Regions from separate parts of the Streptomyces sp. NPDC015125 genome, predicted to be linked through region 3. Evidence: riboswitches for the same ligand, from Rfam matches in the RefSeq annotation. Region 3 holds a riboswitch; each other region holds the start of a gene.
What was found. Region 3 has a riboswitch for cyclic di-AMP ahead of ACF088_RS04755 (NlpC/P60 family protein). Riboswitches for the same ligand answer to the same signal wherever they lie in the genome.
Positions count from the first base shown of each region.

Region 1: another riboswitch for cyclic di-AMP. It lies ahead of ACF088_RS07070 (C40 family peptidase); the one in region 3 lies ahead of ACF088_RS04755 (NlpC/P60 family protein).
Region 2: another riboswitch for cyclic di-AMP. It lies ahead of ACF088_RS34775 (peptidoglycan DD-metalloendopeptidase family protein); the one in region 3 lies ahead of ACF088_RS04755 (NlpC/P60 family protein).

Region 1 covers NZ_JBIBVF010000002.1:456,204-461,008, reverse strand. The annotation lists gene ACF088_RS07080 (ATP-dependent Clp protease proteolytic subunit) at 1-342, shown strand, start outside; gene ACF088_RS07075 (hypothetical protein) at 348-656, shown strand; cyclic di-AMP (ydaO/yuaA leader) riboswitch at 935-1,134, shown strand; gene ACF088_RS07070 (C40 family peptidase) at 1,139-1,612, shown strand; gene ACF088_RS07065 (LysE family translocator) at 1,899-2,567, opposite strand; gene ACF088_RS07060 (LysR family transcriptional regulator) at 2,639-3,553, shown strand; gene ACF088_RS07055 (8-amino-7-oxononanoate synthase) at 3,711-4,805, opposite strand, start outside.
Region 2 covers NZ_JBIBVF010000025.1:21,731-26,535, forward strand. The annotation lists gene ACF088_RS34765 (hypothetical protein) at 94-396, shown strand; gene ACF088_RS34770 (aldo/keto reductase) at 494-1,450, opposite strand; gene ACF088_RS34775 (peptidoglycan DD-metalloendopeptidase family protein) at 1,630-2,778, opposite strand; cyclic di-AMP (ydaO/yuaA leader) riboswitch at 2,790-2,945, opposite strand; gene ACF088_RS34780 (DUF2332 family protein) at 3,229-4,404, shown strand; gene ACF088_RS34785 (PP2C family protein-serine/threonine phosphatase) at 4,481-4,805, opposite strand, start outside.
Region 3 covers NZ_JBIBVF010000001.1:1,082,570-1,087,374, reverse strand. The annotation lists gene ACF088_RS04765 (NlpC/P60 family protein) at 1-470, opposite strand, end outside; gene ACF088_RS04760 (hypothetical protein) at 796-1,149, shown strand; gene ACF088_RS04755 (NlpC/P60 family protein) at 1,316-2,467, opposite strand; cyclic di-AMP (ydaO/yuaA leader) riboswitch at 2,475-2,658, opposite strand; gene pcrA (DNA helicase PcrA) at 2,948-4,805, shown strand, end outside.

The DNA.
Region 1 (4,805 bases), on a different contig from region 3:
CTGGGGCAGGCCGCCTCCTCCGCCGCGGTACTGCTGGCCGCCGGCACACCCGGAAAGCGGCTGGCGCTGCCCGGCGCCCGGGTCCTGATCCATCAGCCGTCGTTCAGCGAACCCGTCCAGGGGCAGGCCAGCGACCTGCAGATCCAGGCGAAGGAAATGCTGCGCACCCGCGACGTACTGGAAGAGATGCTGGCGAAGCACACCGGGCAGACCCGGGAGCGGATCGCCACCGATATCGAGCGCGACAAGATCTTCGACTCCCGAGCCGCCCAGGAGTACGGCCTGATCGACCAGATCACCCGCAACCGCAAGCCGTCGGCGCTCCAGCCCGTGGCGCGGTGAGCCCGATGCTGCCGCCCGAACCGCCGCCGCTGCCCGCACTGACCCGCGCGGAGGGTGAACTCGTCGACAGCTACCTGGAGGTGCTCGACCTGCTCGGCCGGATCAACCCGGCCCGCTGCGGTGGCACCTACAGCGGGCTGCGGGCCGCCCAGGCGCTGGTCGGCAAGGCGACCCGGCTACGGGACGCACTGACGCTGATGCACAGCCGGGGCGAGAGCGAACTGCACTGCGCGACGCTGACCCGGGCCCTGCGGGTGCTGGACGGCGAGCGCCGGGCCGGGCTGGTGGCGATGCCGCCACCCGAGGAAATCTGACCCGGCACACGCGCAGCGGCTGCGCAGACGGCGTAGCGTCCGCACCCGATCTGAGGAGGCGACGAATTGCGCGGTGCGGGCACATTTCCTGCGGTCCCGGATGTTTCGCCCCTGGTCCGCGGGGTGCAACACCCCGCGCCGCGGCACCTGAGGGAACAAATCTAACCATTCGGGTCAATTGTGACCCATCTCACATACGGCATTTTCAGCTCGGAATTCGGGTGCCAGGTGCGTGACGATCCCTTCGACGACAAGACCCCGCCACAGCGACGGGGCGGTCCGGACGGGCGCCTAATCCCGCCGCCGTGCCGGACGTCCGGTCGACGACGTGGACCGGCGGGAGCGGAGGACCCGAGCAGGACGGGGTCCCGGCCTACACGGCCGAGGGCTCCTTGGGGTGAAGCCGTACGCACGGCCGGGCATCTTCGCCTGCCCGAACCCGACAGGTCTTCCTTCGCAGGCGGCTGACGAAGGGTTTGCGCATGACCATGCGCATGCATACGCCGAATCTGCTGGCGCGCGCCGGCACCGTCACCGCTCTGACGCTGGTCACGCTCGGCGGGACCAGCGTCGCTCCAGGAGCGGCCGGGAATGCCGAAGCCGCATCCGTGTCCGCGCATGCGCTGCGGATCGCGGCTTCCAAGAGCGGAGCCCCCTACCGGTACGGCGCCCAGGGCCCGCACGCCTTCGACTGTTCGGGGCTGATGCTGTACTCGTTCAAACGCGCCGGCCGGCTGCTGCCACGCACCGCCGCCGCGCAGTACGGCCGCACCCGGCACATCCCGGCCGGCGCGCGCCGAAGCGGCGATCTGGTCTTCTTCCATTCGCGCAGCGGCATTTACCACGTCGGCATCTACGCGGGCCGGGGCCGGATGTGGCATGCGCCCAAGGCCGGGAGCGTGGTGCGGCTGGAACGGATCTGGAGCCGTTCGGTCTGGTACGGGCGGGTGGGCTGACCCTGGGCAGTCCTCTCACGATCGGTCAATTGCCAGGGTGTACGGCCGATTTGACCGGGCTCGCTTCGCCACGCAGCGGGCTGCCGCGTCCGCCTCGGTGGGGAATGCCCACCGAGGGCATTGCCCGCCGTGGGCATTGCCCGCCGTGGGAACGGCCCGCCCGCGGATGGATCGGTGACGCTGCCGCCCCGGCCCTCGCCGCGGGGCGCGGGGCCGTCCTGCCCCCTGCCGGTCGCCGGGTCCTTGCCCGCCACACCCCCGTGGAACAGCCCTGGGTGCACCGCCCTCAGGACACCGCCAGCTCGACGAGCAGGATGCCTCCCAGAGCCGTGAGCAGCGCACCGGTGGTGGCTTCCAGGGCCCGGGCCACCGAGGGGCGGCGCAACCAGACGCCCAGCCGGTCGACCAGCAGCGCGACGGCGGGGAACCACACCAGCCCCATGGCGACGACCATCGTGGCGAGCAGCAGCGTACGGGGCAGTGCGGGCGCTCCCGCCGGAACGAACTGCGGGAGCAGGCTGAGAAAGAGGACGGGCGCCTTGGGGTTGAGGGCATTGGTCAAGAACCCCTGGCGCAGACTCTGCGCAGCGCCCGGGCGAGCGGCGGGCGGGCGGCCGTCGGCCGGTGCGTCCGCCGCCGTGCGGGCCGTGCCGTCCGTGGTGGCCGCCGGACGCCGGGCAGCCGCGGTCAGGGCGCGGGCACCGAGGTACAACAGATAGCCGCCGCCCAGGAGTTGGACCGCGCCGAAGAGTGCGGGCACGGCGACCAGCACCGCCGCGAGACCGGCCACCGCCAGGGCGGTGTGCACCAGCAGCCCGCCCGCGACGCCGACGGCGGCCGCCACCCCCGCCCGGCGAGAGTCGAGCGCATTGCGCACCACGACCGCAAAATCCGCGCCCGGCATGGCGACCATGCCCGCGGCGACTCCGGTGAAGGCGATCAGCTGTCCGTCCATAAGAGCAGCTTCGCCGGTCAGAGGCTTTAATGGCTATTGGCAATGTTCTTGGTGAGCCTAAAGAGATTCTTATGTACGACCCCACCCGGCTGGCCGCCCTGGTAGCGGTGGCGGAGGCCGGTTCGATCACCCGGGCCGCCGCCCGGCTGGGCTACACCGCTCCGGCGCTCTCGCAGCAGCTCGCCAAACTGGAGCGGGAGACCGGAGCGGCCCTGCTGGTGCGCCACCATCGGGGTGCACGGCTGACGGCGGCCGGTGAGCTGCTGCTCGTACGGGCCCGGCGGGTCCTCGACGAACTGGATCAGGCGCGGCACGAGCTGTCCCGGCTGGCGGGGCTGTCCGGCGGGCGGCTGCGGGTCGGGACGTTCATGACCGCCGGCACCCATCTGCTGCCGCCCGCGCTCAGCGCGTTCCGGCGGGCGCACCCCGATGTGGAGCTGAGCGTGACGGAGTACGTCCCGCCGCAGGCGAGCGCGGCGGTGGCGCTGGGTGAGGTCGATCTGGCGCTGACGCACGAGTATGTGCCGGGCGAGGCGATGCCGGCGCCGGAGGGAGTGCGTCTGGAGCCGTTGCTGACCGAGGAGCTGGTGCTGGTCACGGCGCCCGGTCATGCCCTGTCGGCGGGCTCCGGACGACTGCCGCTTGCCGAGCTGGCCGGTCAGCCACTGGTCAGCATGGCGCCGGCCAACCCCAACCGGCGCGGCGTGGAGGCCGCGCTGGCGGCCGCCGGGGCGAGTGTGGCGGTGCGCTGCGAGTCGCCGAGCTATGCGGTGGTGTGTGCGCTGGTGAGCGCCGGGCTCGGGGTGGCGGTGGTCCCGGAGATGGTGGCGGAGGGGTCGATGACGCCGCTGGGGGTCCGCCGGCTGGGCCCACCGGAGCTGCACCGCCGGATCTCGGTGGCCTACCGCCCCCGAGGCACCCCCGCCGCGGACACCCTGCGGGCCCTGTTGCGCGGGGCTTTCCTCCGCCACTCGCCCGGGCCGTGACGACGGACGTCCGCGGCGTGACGACGGGCATGACGGCTGCTGCGGCGTATGACGGCCGCTGCGGACGGCGGTTGCCGTGGCGGACGGCGGCCTGCCACCGGGGCGGCCGCCGTGCCGGGGTGCGGACGGTCGCCGGGCGCAGACCGTCCGCACCCGGTCAGTCCGTCGGCGCAGTGGCCACGATCGTGCCGACCGCCGTGTCGAGCTGGTCGTCCGTCAGGTCCGCGCGGGCGGTGAGCCGCAGCCGGGAGATACCGTCGGGTACGGACGGCGGCCGGAAGCAGCCGACCGCGAGTCCGGCCGCACGGCAGTCGGCGGCCCAGCGGAGCGCCGTTTCCGGCGACGGGGCGCGGACGGAGATCACCGCCGCATCGGGACGTACCGCCGTCAGGCCCGCCGCGGTGAGCCGGTCGTACAGCCCCTGGGCGACCGCGACGGCCCGGGTGGCGCGCTGGGGTTCGCGGCGCAGCAGCCGGAGCGCGGCGAGGGCGCCGCCGACCGCCGCCGGGGCGAGACCGGTGTCGAAGATGAACGACCGGGCGGTGTTGACCAGATGCTCGATGACCCGGGCCGGGCCGAGCACCACACCGCCCTGGGAGCCGAGCGATTTGGAGAGCGTCACGGTGGTCACCACATCACCGTCACCGGCGAGACCGGCCGCCCACAGCGCGCCACGGCCCCCGTCGCCCAGCACGCCCAGTCCGTGTGCGTCGTCGACGAGAAGTCCGGCGCCCCGCGACCGGCAGGCCTCGGCCAGCGCGGGGAGCGGCGCGGCGTCCCCGTCGACCGAGAACACCGAGTCGGTCACCGCGAGCGCCCGGCCGTCGTGGCCGGTCAGCGCGGCGCGTACGGCGTGCGGATCGGCGTGCGGGGCCACTTCGGTACGGGCCCGGGAGAGCCGACAGCCGTCGATGAGCGAGGCGTGGTTGCCGGCGTCGGAGACGATCAGGGTGCCGGGGGCGGTGAGCGCGGTGACCGCGGCGAGATTTGCGGCATAGCCGGAGGACAGCACCAAAGCGGCCTCGAAACCGCAGAATGCGGCGAGTTCCGTCTCCAGCCGGGCGTGCAGCTCGGTGCTGCCGGTGACCAGCCGGGAGCCGGTCGCGCCGGCGCCCCAGTGGTGCGCGGCCTCGGCCGCGCCACGGGTGACCTCGGGATGCCGGGCAAGTCCCAGATAGTCGTTACCGGCCAGATCGAGCAGCGGGGAGTCGGCCGGGCGGGGACGCAGGGTGCGCACCAGCCCGGCGTGACG
Region 2 (4,805 bases), on a different contig from region 3:
CAGAGCAACGTCCGAGTCCCATGGACTCCCCGAGCCCCATGGACTCCCCACGTAAGGTCGTCACAGTTGTCCCCTGATGTGGAGGTCTCCGTGATGGCCGGCGTACCGACGAGTGTGATCGCAGCAACCGGCCTGGTGGGCGGCTACGCCACCGCCCGCTGGACCAAGAAGCGGCCGGTCGGCGGGGTGGCGCTTGCTGCGGCCGGGGTCGTGGCGGCCAAGGGGTGGCAGCAGAAGGCGGGGACCGCGACGGCGGCGGCGCTGAGCGGGGCGTACGTGGCGGCGTTTGCCGGGTCGCATCCGTTGGCCAAGAAGATCGGGGCCTGGCCTTCGGTGTTTGCGGTGGCGGGCGGGGTGGCGCTCGCGTCGTGGGTGGCGGTCGATCGCCGGAAGTAGAGCGGGAGCGGAGCGCGGGGAGGGGGCGGTGCCTGGGTGGCCCGCCCCCTCCCCGTCTCTCGTGGATCAGGCAGACGCCTCCGTTCAGGCGCCTCGTTCAGGCAGACGCCTCGTTCAAAAGCGCCAGTTCCGCCTCCGTAAGCGTCAGATCCCCCACCGCCAGCAACGCCGGCAGCTGCTCCACCGTCCGGGCGCTGGCGATGGGAGCCGCGACGGTGGGCTGGGCGGCGAGCCAGGCGAGGGCGACGGTGGCCTGCTCGGCTTCGTGGGCCGCGGCGACGGTGTCGAGGGCCTGGAGGACGCGCTGCCCGCGGTCGGTGTCCGCATACTTGAGCGCGCCGCCGGAGCGGGCGCTGTCGACGGTGGTTCCCGGGCGGTACTTGCCGGTCAGGAAGCCGGAGGCGAGGGCGTAATACGGGACCGCGGCCAGGCCGTGGCGGGCGGCTGTGTCGGCGAGTTCGCCCTCGTAGGTGTCCCGGGAGACCAAGTTGTAGTGCGGCTGGAGGGCGACGTAGCGGGCCAGGCCCTCACGGGCGGAGAAGGCGAGGGACTCCTCCAGGCGCTTCGCCGAGATGTTGGACGCGGCGATCTCGCGGACCTTGCCGGCCCGGACGAGGTCGTCGAGGGCGGTGAGGAATTCCCCGACCTCGACCGATTCGTCGTCGTAGTGGGTGTAGTAGAGGTCGATGTAGTCGGTGCGCAGACGGGAGAGGGAGAGATCGACCGCGGACTTGATGGTGGCGGCGGACAGACCCTTGAAGTCCGGGTGGGCACCGACCTTGGTGGCGATGACGACATCGGAGCGGTTGCCGCGGGAGGCCAGCCAGTTGCCGAGGACGGTCTCGGATTCGCCGCCCTTGTTGCCGGGGACCCAGGCCGAGTAGACGTCGGCGGTGTCGATGAAGTTGCCGCCACCCGCGACGTAGGCATCGAGCACGGCGAAGGATTCGCTCTCGTCGGCCGTCCAGCCGAAGACGTTGCCGCCAAGCGACAGCGGGGAGACGGAGAGCGAGCCGAGGGACTGACGATTTCGGGGGGTGTGTGTCGCAGTCATGTGTGGTGGCAACGTCGAGGGGAGCGGAGTTATTCCTTCCGCTCCCCCCGACGCTCCCGGCGCCCCGCGACGCCCCCGGACACCCCTCGGAAGCCAACTTCCGTCCTACATACGCCCATTGAGGCCGCCGGCCGTGCCTCGCGCGTCAAGGCCGCGCGTCACAAGCTGAAGACCATGCGTCACACCTTGATGCCGTGATCGCGCAGCCACGGCATGGGGTCTATCGGATCGCCGCCGTCGGGGCGCACCTCCAGGTGGAGGTGCGGGCCGGTGACATTGCCGGTGGCGCCGACGCGGCCGATGACATCGCCTGTGTTGACCTTGCCGGAGGTCTTCACCATCGAGGACAGATGGCAGAACCAGAGTTCGGTGCCGTCGTCGAGGGTGAGGACGATGCGGTAGCCGTACGAGCCGGCCCAGCCGGCCTGGGTGATGGTGCCGGAGTGCACGGCCTTGACGGGGGTGCCGGTCGGCGCGGCGAAGTCCTGTCCGGTGTGGTCCGCCGCCCAGCGGTCGCCGGCCTGGCCGAAACTCGCGGTGAGGGTGAACGAGGAGACGGGAGCGATGAAGTTCTTCGCCAGCTTGGCGAGGCGGGCGGCCTCCGCCTTCTGACGGGCCGCTGCTTCGGCCTCGCGCTTGGCCTCCAACTCCGCCGCCTTCTTGGCTGCTGCGGCCTTTTCGGCCGACTTCTGGTGGGCGTCGGCTGCCTTCGCGGCCGTCTGGAAGGCGGTGTGTTCGGCGGCCTCGCGGGCCTCCTGGTCGGCGGCGCCCTGCTGCGCGTCGGCCTGCTGGAGGATGCGGCTGCGCAGTGCCTCGCCGGCGTCCGCACCCGAGTCCGAGGCCGTGCCCGCACCCGAGTCCGAGGCCGTGCCCACGCCCGAGTCCGAGGCCGAAGCCGTGCCCGCATCCGAAGCCGCGCCCGAGTCCGTGCCCTCGTCCGAGTCCGTGCCCTCGTCCGATATGAGATCACCGACGCCGGGAAGCGACTTGGCGTCCGGCAGCTTGTCGGCGAGGTCGTCGGCCATTCCGCCGACGTCGGGCATCGAGATCGCCACCGGGGGGCGGCCCTCGGCCGTGGCCATGCCGCCGGCACCGACCGCCGCGATGACGCCGACGCCCAGGACCGTGCCACCGCGGGCGAGTCCGCCGCCACGCTGCTTGGCCACCCGGTGCTTGCCGCGGACCGAGCGGACGGAATCCTCGGTGGGATTCCATTCCTCCCACGGTCCGTCGTTGATGTTGTCCGCATCACCGGGGCCCGGGAAGGCACCTCGGTCATCGAGGTCGTAGGCGGACGGACCCTCGGGGGCAGGCCTGTTGGACGCCACGGGGGCGCTCTCCTTTCCTTCCTTCTCGCCTACCGGGTTAGCTGACGGGTTCGGAGCAGGAAGGTCTCCTACGGGCGCCCGCTGGCGGAGAGCGTCCGATTCACCCCAAGGAAGTGGTTCCCCGGTTCCCTTGGTGCAGTTCGAGGTGCTGGAGGTGCGTGAAAAGCGCGTGCGGGATTCGGCGTCGGCGCGCGGTGCCGCCTCTTGCGACGGCTGGGACGACCGCGCTGCGTTATCGGACAGTAATAGAGATCGCAGTCGAATTCCAAGCCTTCCCGGGATTTCGTAGCGGCTTCGCAAGAGCTTTGGCGTGGACTTTTTCGTCCAGTACGGCCACAAACCGGGCGAGTTGACCGTCCACTCCTAAACGATCTCGCGGCGATTGTGCACCAGTCGTTATGCGGAGGGGTGCCCCTCGGTCACGGAACGTGAGAGCAGTAACGTCGGATCATGGCCGTCAACGTCGGGAACACCGGGAACACCCGTCACGTCGAGCGCGCCGTTGTCGGCACCTGGGGGTTGGCGGAGCGGTACCGGGAGTTCTCCTGGCGTCAAGCGCGGGGGCGGTCCGCGGCGCATGAAGAGCTGAGCGCGCGAATCAGCCAGGACCCGGAGTTCTGCGATCTGCTGTCGGGGTCGCTGCCGGCCGGCGGCGCTCAGCAGCCGGACCTTCTGCTCGCCGCCGTCCGCTATCTCGACGGCCCGCACGCCGAGCTGGGACCGCGCGGCGACATGGCGTACGGCCGCTGGCGCGAGTGGACGGTACGGCACTGGGACGAGGTGCGTGCGGTGATCATGCAGCGCTCGTCGCGGACCGATGAGCCGGCCCACTGCGCGACGCTGCTGCCGCTGCTCGCCCGCCTGCCGCAGCCGCTGGCACTGCTGGAGGTCGGCACGTCGGCGGGCCTGTGTCTGCATCCCGACCGCTACCGCTACCGCTACCTGCACCGGTACGAGGACGACGGGGGAGAGTGCGCGGGCGGCCCCCTCCGAGGCGGCACCCTTCTCACCGAGGCAGAGGCAGGGGCGCCGGAGAGTCCGCTGGTGCTGGAGTGCCGTACGGAGTGGACGGCCGACGAGCTGCCCGGCCGGGACCGGATGCCGCGGATCGCCTGGCGGGCCGGTATCGGCCTCGATCCGCTCGACCCGGCCGACGAACCGGACGATCTGCGCTGGCTGCAGGCGCTCGTTTGGCCGGGCGACGAGGAGCGGGCGGCGCGGCTGTCCGCGGCCGTCGAGGCGGTGCGGCCGGCGCCGCGGCCACGACTCGTGCGCGGCGATCTGCTCCACGAGCTGCCCGCGCTCGCCGCCGAGGCACCACCCGAGGCGACGCTGGTCATCTTTCACAGCGCCGCGCTGGCCTGCCTCGCGCCCGCCCGCCGCGAGGAGTTCGCGCATCTCGTACGGTCGCTGCTGCGCGGACGGCCCGGCGGCGGACACTGGATCTCCCACGAGCACCACTCCGTCCTGCCCTGGATCTCCGCGCCGGCGCACCGTTCGCCGCGCCCGGATGACGCGCTGCTGACCCTTGCCCTGGACGAGCGTCCGGTCGCGCTCACCGGTCCGCGCGGCGAAAGCCTGCACCGGCTCCCGGGGGCGGAGGACGTGCTGCCGGAGAGGGCATGACGAGCCGTGCCAGGGGCCTGAGCGCCGCCCCCGTGATCGAGGAGGACGTGCCAGAGGCCTACGCCCCCTGCGCCCCCTACGCCCTCATCGGCCGCTGCACCGCCAACAGGGCCATATCGTCGGCCGGTGCGCCGCCCGTATGCCGCGCGACATCCTCGACGAGGGTGTCCAGGAGGGCGTCCGGCCCCGGGAAGCGCCGGCCGCGCAGTCTGCTCGCCGGTTGGTAGAAGCGGCCCAGCAGGTCCCTGGCCTCGGTCACCCCGTCGGTGAAGAACAGCAGCAGGGCGCCGGCCGGGAAGAACGTCTCGTCCGACCGGTCCGGCCAGCTCGCCACCTCGCTCATGCCCAGCGGCAGCGCCGGCACCGCGGGCACCAGCTCACGCAGCCCGCCGTCCAGGGTG
Region 3 (4,805 bases):
CCGTCCAGATAGCGCTGCGGGTCCGCGGACAGCAGCAGCCGTACGGTCGGGTCGACGCCGCCGGAGCGGTACTGGCTCGCGGCCAGGGTGCCCAGTTCGCTGCGGGCGGCGTTCAGTTCCGCGGTTCTGCGGGCCGCCTCGTCCTGCAGCCGGCTCAGCTCCTCGCGTGCGGCGCCGGCGGCTTCCTTCGCGCCGTTGTAGCTCTGCGTGGCCACCTCTGCCTCCTGGTACAGCGCGTTGACCCGGTCTTTGACCCGGTCGGGGGTGAGCCGGTGCGCGGCCTGGCCGGTGCCGTCGACAACAGCGGCGACGGGGGCGCCTTCCGCCGGAGTGAAGCCGGTGGCGGTGGCGGCACCGGCCAGGGCCAGGGTGGCGGCCGTGCGGGCGGTGCGTGCGCTGCGTGAGCCGCCGGTGAGCGCGGCGAGCGGATGCTGCCGGGGCTTGCGGTGCGAGGCCACGGTGGCCGTCACTTCCTTCCCTTGGTGCCCGTGGGCCCGGCGGCGGTCCGTCACGAGGGAACGGACCACCGCCGCACCTCACGGCGGGGCGGCCGACAGGACGCCGGTGGGAGGCCGGCGAGGGCGGGGAGTCGACCGCCTGGAGGAGGACGCTAAGCCTGGGTGTCACGGTGATGAGTCCGCTTGCCCGGGATTGTTCGCTTTCGACCGCGGTCGGCGCGCGGGTGACCATGCCGCCACGGCCGCACGGCCGGGACCGGGCCCGGCCTGACCGAAGCGGCGATTGTGGGCGCCCTGCCGGAAGGGCCGTGCTATGCGGCGGCTACGATCCAGCACTATGGACGTAGTAATCAATCTCTTCGTCGGCCTGCACATCATCGGCATCGCCTCCCTGCTGGGCGGCTTTCTGACCCAGATGAAGGCGATGGGCGCGGGCACCGCCCGCTTTGTGCCGGCGATGCTGCACGGCGCGCTGACGATGCTGGTCACCGGCATCGTGCTGGTCGGCCTCAACCAGGCCGAGGGTCACAGCCTCAACACCGTCAAGCTCGCCATCAAGATGGCCGTTCTGGTGGTCATCCTGGCGCTGGTCTACGTCAAGCGGGACGAGGAGAAGATCGCCCCGCCGCTCTTCGGTGCGGTCGGTGCGCTGACGGTGGCCAACATCTTCATCGCCGTGCTCTGGACCTGAGCGGAACGGCGGGCTCCCCGGAAACAGGGCTTCGGGCGGCGGCGCACAGGCTCCTCCACGGCACACCGCGCGGTCATCGCACTCCTCGTCCGGAGGCGACGGCCGCGCGGTGGCGTGTGGGGGGTGGCCGTGGGGGGTGGTCCGACGGGGGAGCGGGGGCCGGGCCTCAGCCCGGGCGGACGCTCCCGTAGATCGGCATGTAGTAGATCGACTCCTCCCGGACGTTGGCGCCCGGGTGCGGGGCGTGGATCATCTTGCCGCCGCCTATGTACATGCCCACATGGCTGATGTCGTCATAGAAGAAGACCAGGTCACCGGGCTTGAGGTCCTTGGTGGCGACCCGCTGGCCGGTCTTGACCTGGTCCCAGGTGGTCCGCGGCAGTGTGACGCCGGCCGCCTTCCACGCCGCCTGGGTCAGCCCCGAGCAGTCGTAGGAGCTGGGTCCGGTCGCGCCCCATACGTACGGCTTGCCCATCTGGGAGCGGGCGAAGGCGAGCGCCTTCCCGGCCTGGGCGGAGGACGAACCGCCGGTCGAGCCGCCGTTGTCGGCGCCGCCACCGGTCTGACCGCCGGACGGGCCGCCCCCGTCGTGCTGCCGCTGGCGCTCGCGCTCCTGCTGCTTGCGGGCCTCCTCCTCGGCCTTGCGCTTGGCCGCCGCCTCCTTCTGGCGCTCCAGTTCCGCCAGCCGCGCCTTCTCCTGTGCGGTCAGCTCGGACAGCAGCTGCCGGGCCTCGGCCAGCTTCTGCTGGACGGACTGCTTGGACTCCTTGAGCGCGGCCTGCGACGTCTGCAGCCGCTCCAGGTCGTGGGTGGCCTCCGCCCGCTGCCGGGCGGCCGCGGCCTGCTGCTCCTGGTAGTCGGAGACAGCCTCCTTCTGTCGCCCGGTCAGCCGCTCCATGAGGTGGCTGCGGTCGAAGAACTGCTGCGGGTCCTTGGCGAGCATCAGCTGTGCCGTCGGGTTCATGCCGCCGCTGCGGTACTGCGCCGCGGCGAAGGTGCCCAGCCGCCGCCGGGCCTCGTTCATCTTCTCGGCCCGCTCGGCAGCGGCGTCGAGCAGCCCGTCGACGCGGTCGCGCTGGTCGTCGGCGTGCTCCTTGGCGGCGTTGTACTTCTGGGTGGCCACCTCGGCCTGGTGGTAGAGGCCGTCGACCTTCTGCTTGACCTCTTCGATGCTGGGCTTGGGCGCCCGGGGGGCCGCGTCGGCGGACTGCGAGAGCAGCGTGGCCGAGGCGAGGGCGGCGGTGGTGAGCCCGACCGCCGTACGGCGTCCTCCGGGTGAGGTGAGAATGCTGGTGCGCGGCTTGCGATGCGACGCCAAGGCCGGCGACTCCTTCCGTGGACCGCCTACCGGGTTAGCTGTCGGGTTCGGGCGGTGTCGCTGACGGAAGGCTTGCCCTACGGTCCGGATGTCCGCTGGCGACGGCTGTCCGGATCGATTCACCCCGGTGGTGCTGGTGGGTCCCCGGCTCCGGGTGCCTGAGGCAGGGCCGGACTCGGCGTGGGCGGCCCGTGCGGACGCTGTCGTCCACGGGGAGGCGGGCTGCCTGAGCGAGGACGTTAGCCAACTCGTGTGGCTCCTGTGAAGGCTGATGTTCGATATGCCCGAAACCTTTTTGTGACCTGAACGCGATGCGGGGGTTGTTGTGGCAGATGTCTGATTCGGGTAGACGAGCCGCCGACCGATCTGTGCCGACCCCGGCCCCCTGACCTGCCGCGGTGCCACGGCCGCTCCGAAAGCGGGCCGCGATCGGCTACTGGGCCGCGGGCTGTCAGTGCGGCGGCCTAGACTCGGTGGGCGATGAGCAGCCTCTTTGACGACAGCTTCCTGGCGGACCTCGGCCACAAGGGAGAGGAGGAGCACCCTCCCCCTCCCGAGGACGAGCACGGCCCGGCCCCGGAGGAGATCCCCGCCGACCTCTTCGGCGGGAAGTTCGACGCGCCTCCGCCCAGAGAGGCGTACTACCGCGACGGCGCCGCCCGTCCCGCCCTCGACCCGGCGACGCTGCTGGAGGGGCTCAACGACGAGCAGAAGGCCGCCGTGGTGCACACCGGCGGCCCGCTGCTGATCGTCGCCGGTGCCGGCTCCGGCAAGACCCGGGTGCTGACCCACCGCATCGCGCATCTGCTCGCCGAGCGCCATGTCCACCCCGGCCAGATCCTCGCGATCACGTTCACGAACAAGGCCGCCGGCGAGATGAAGGAGCGCGTCGAGGAGCTCGTCGGCCCGCGCGCCAACGCCATGTGGGTCTCCACCTTCCACAGCGCCTGCGTCCGCATCCTGCGCCGCGAGTCCAAGAAGCTGGGCTTCACCTCCTCCTTCTCGATCTACGACGCCGCCGACTCCAAGCGCCTGATGGCCCTGGTCTGCCGCGATCTGGACCTGGACCCCAAGCGCTACCCGCCCAAGTCCTTCAGCGCGAAGATCTCCAACCTCAAGAACGAGCTCATCGACGAGGAGACCTTCGCAGGGACGGCTGCCGATGGTTTCGAGAAGACCTTGGCCGAGGCGTATGCCATGTACCAGGCCCGGCTGCGCGAGGCCAACGCCCTGGACTTCGACGACATCATCATGACGACGGTCAATCTGCTCCAGGCCTTCCCGGATGTCGCCGAGCACTACCGCCGCCGCTTCCGCCACGTCCTCGTCGACGAGTACCAGGACACCAACCACGCCCAGTACACCCTCGTCCGCGAGCTGGTCGGCCCCGCCGAATCCGCCGCCGAGCTGTGCGTCGTCGGTGACGCCGACCAGTCGATCTACGCCTTCCGCGGCGCCACGATCCGCAACATCCTCCAGTTCGAGGAGGACTACCCGGACGCGACCACGATCCTGCTGGAGCAGAACTACCGCTCCTCGCAGACGATCCTGTCCGCCGCCAATGCCGTCATCGAACGCAACGAGAACCGCCGCCCCAAGAACCTCTGGACGGACGCCGGCGCCGGCCCCAAGATCACCGGCTATGTCGCCGACACCGAGCACGACGAGGCGCAGTTCGTCGCCGACGAGATCGACCGGCTGACCGACGCCGGTGACGCCAAGGCCGGCGACGTCGCGGTGTTCTACCGCACCAACGCCCAGTCCCGGGTCTTCGAAGAGATCTTCATCCGGGTCGGGCTGCCCTACAAGGTCGTCGGAGGGGTGCGTTTCTACGAGCGCAAGGAGGTCCGCGATGTCCTCGCCTATCTGCGGGTGCTCAGCAACCCCGAGGACACCGTCCCGCTCCGCCGCATCCTGAACGTCCCCAAGCGCGGCATCGGCGACCGCGCCGAGGCGATGATCGACGCCCTGTCGCTGCGCGAGAAGATCACCTTCCCGCAGGCGCTGAGCCGGGTCGACGAGGCGTACGGCATGGCGGCCCGCTCCGCCAACGCCGTCAAGCGCTTCAACGTCCTCATGGAGGAGCTGCGCACCATCGTCGAGTCCGGTGCCGGCCCCGCCACGATCCTGGAAGCGGTCCTGGAGCGCACGGGCTACCTCGCCGAACTCCAGGCCTCCACCGACCCGCAGGACGAGACCCGGATCGAGAACCTCCAGGAACTCGCCGCCGTGGCCCTGGAGTTCGAGCAGGACCGCGGCGAAGCTGCGACATCGGGGGCTGCCGCCCCGGGCCCCGGCACGCTCTCCGACTTCCTGGAGCAGGTCGCGCTGGTCGCCG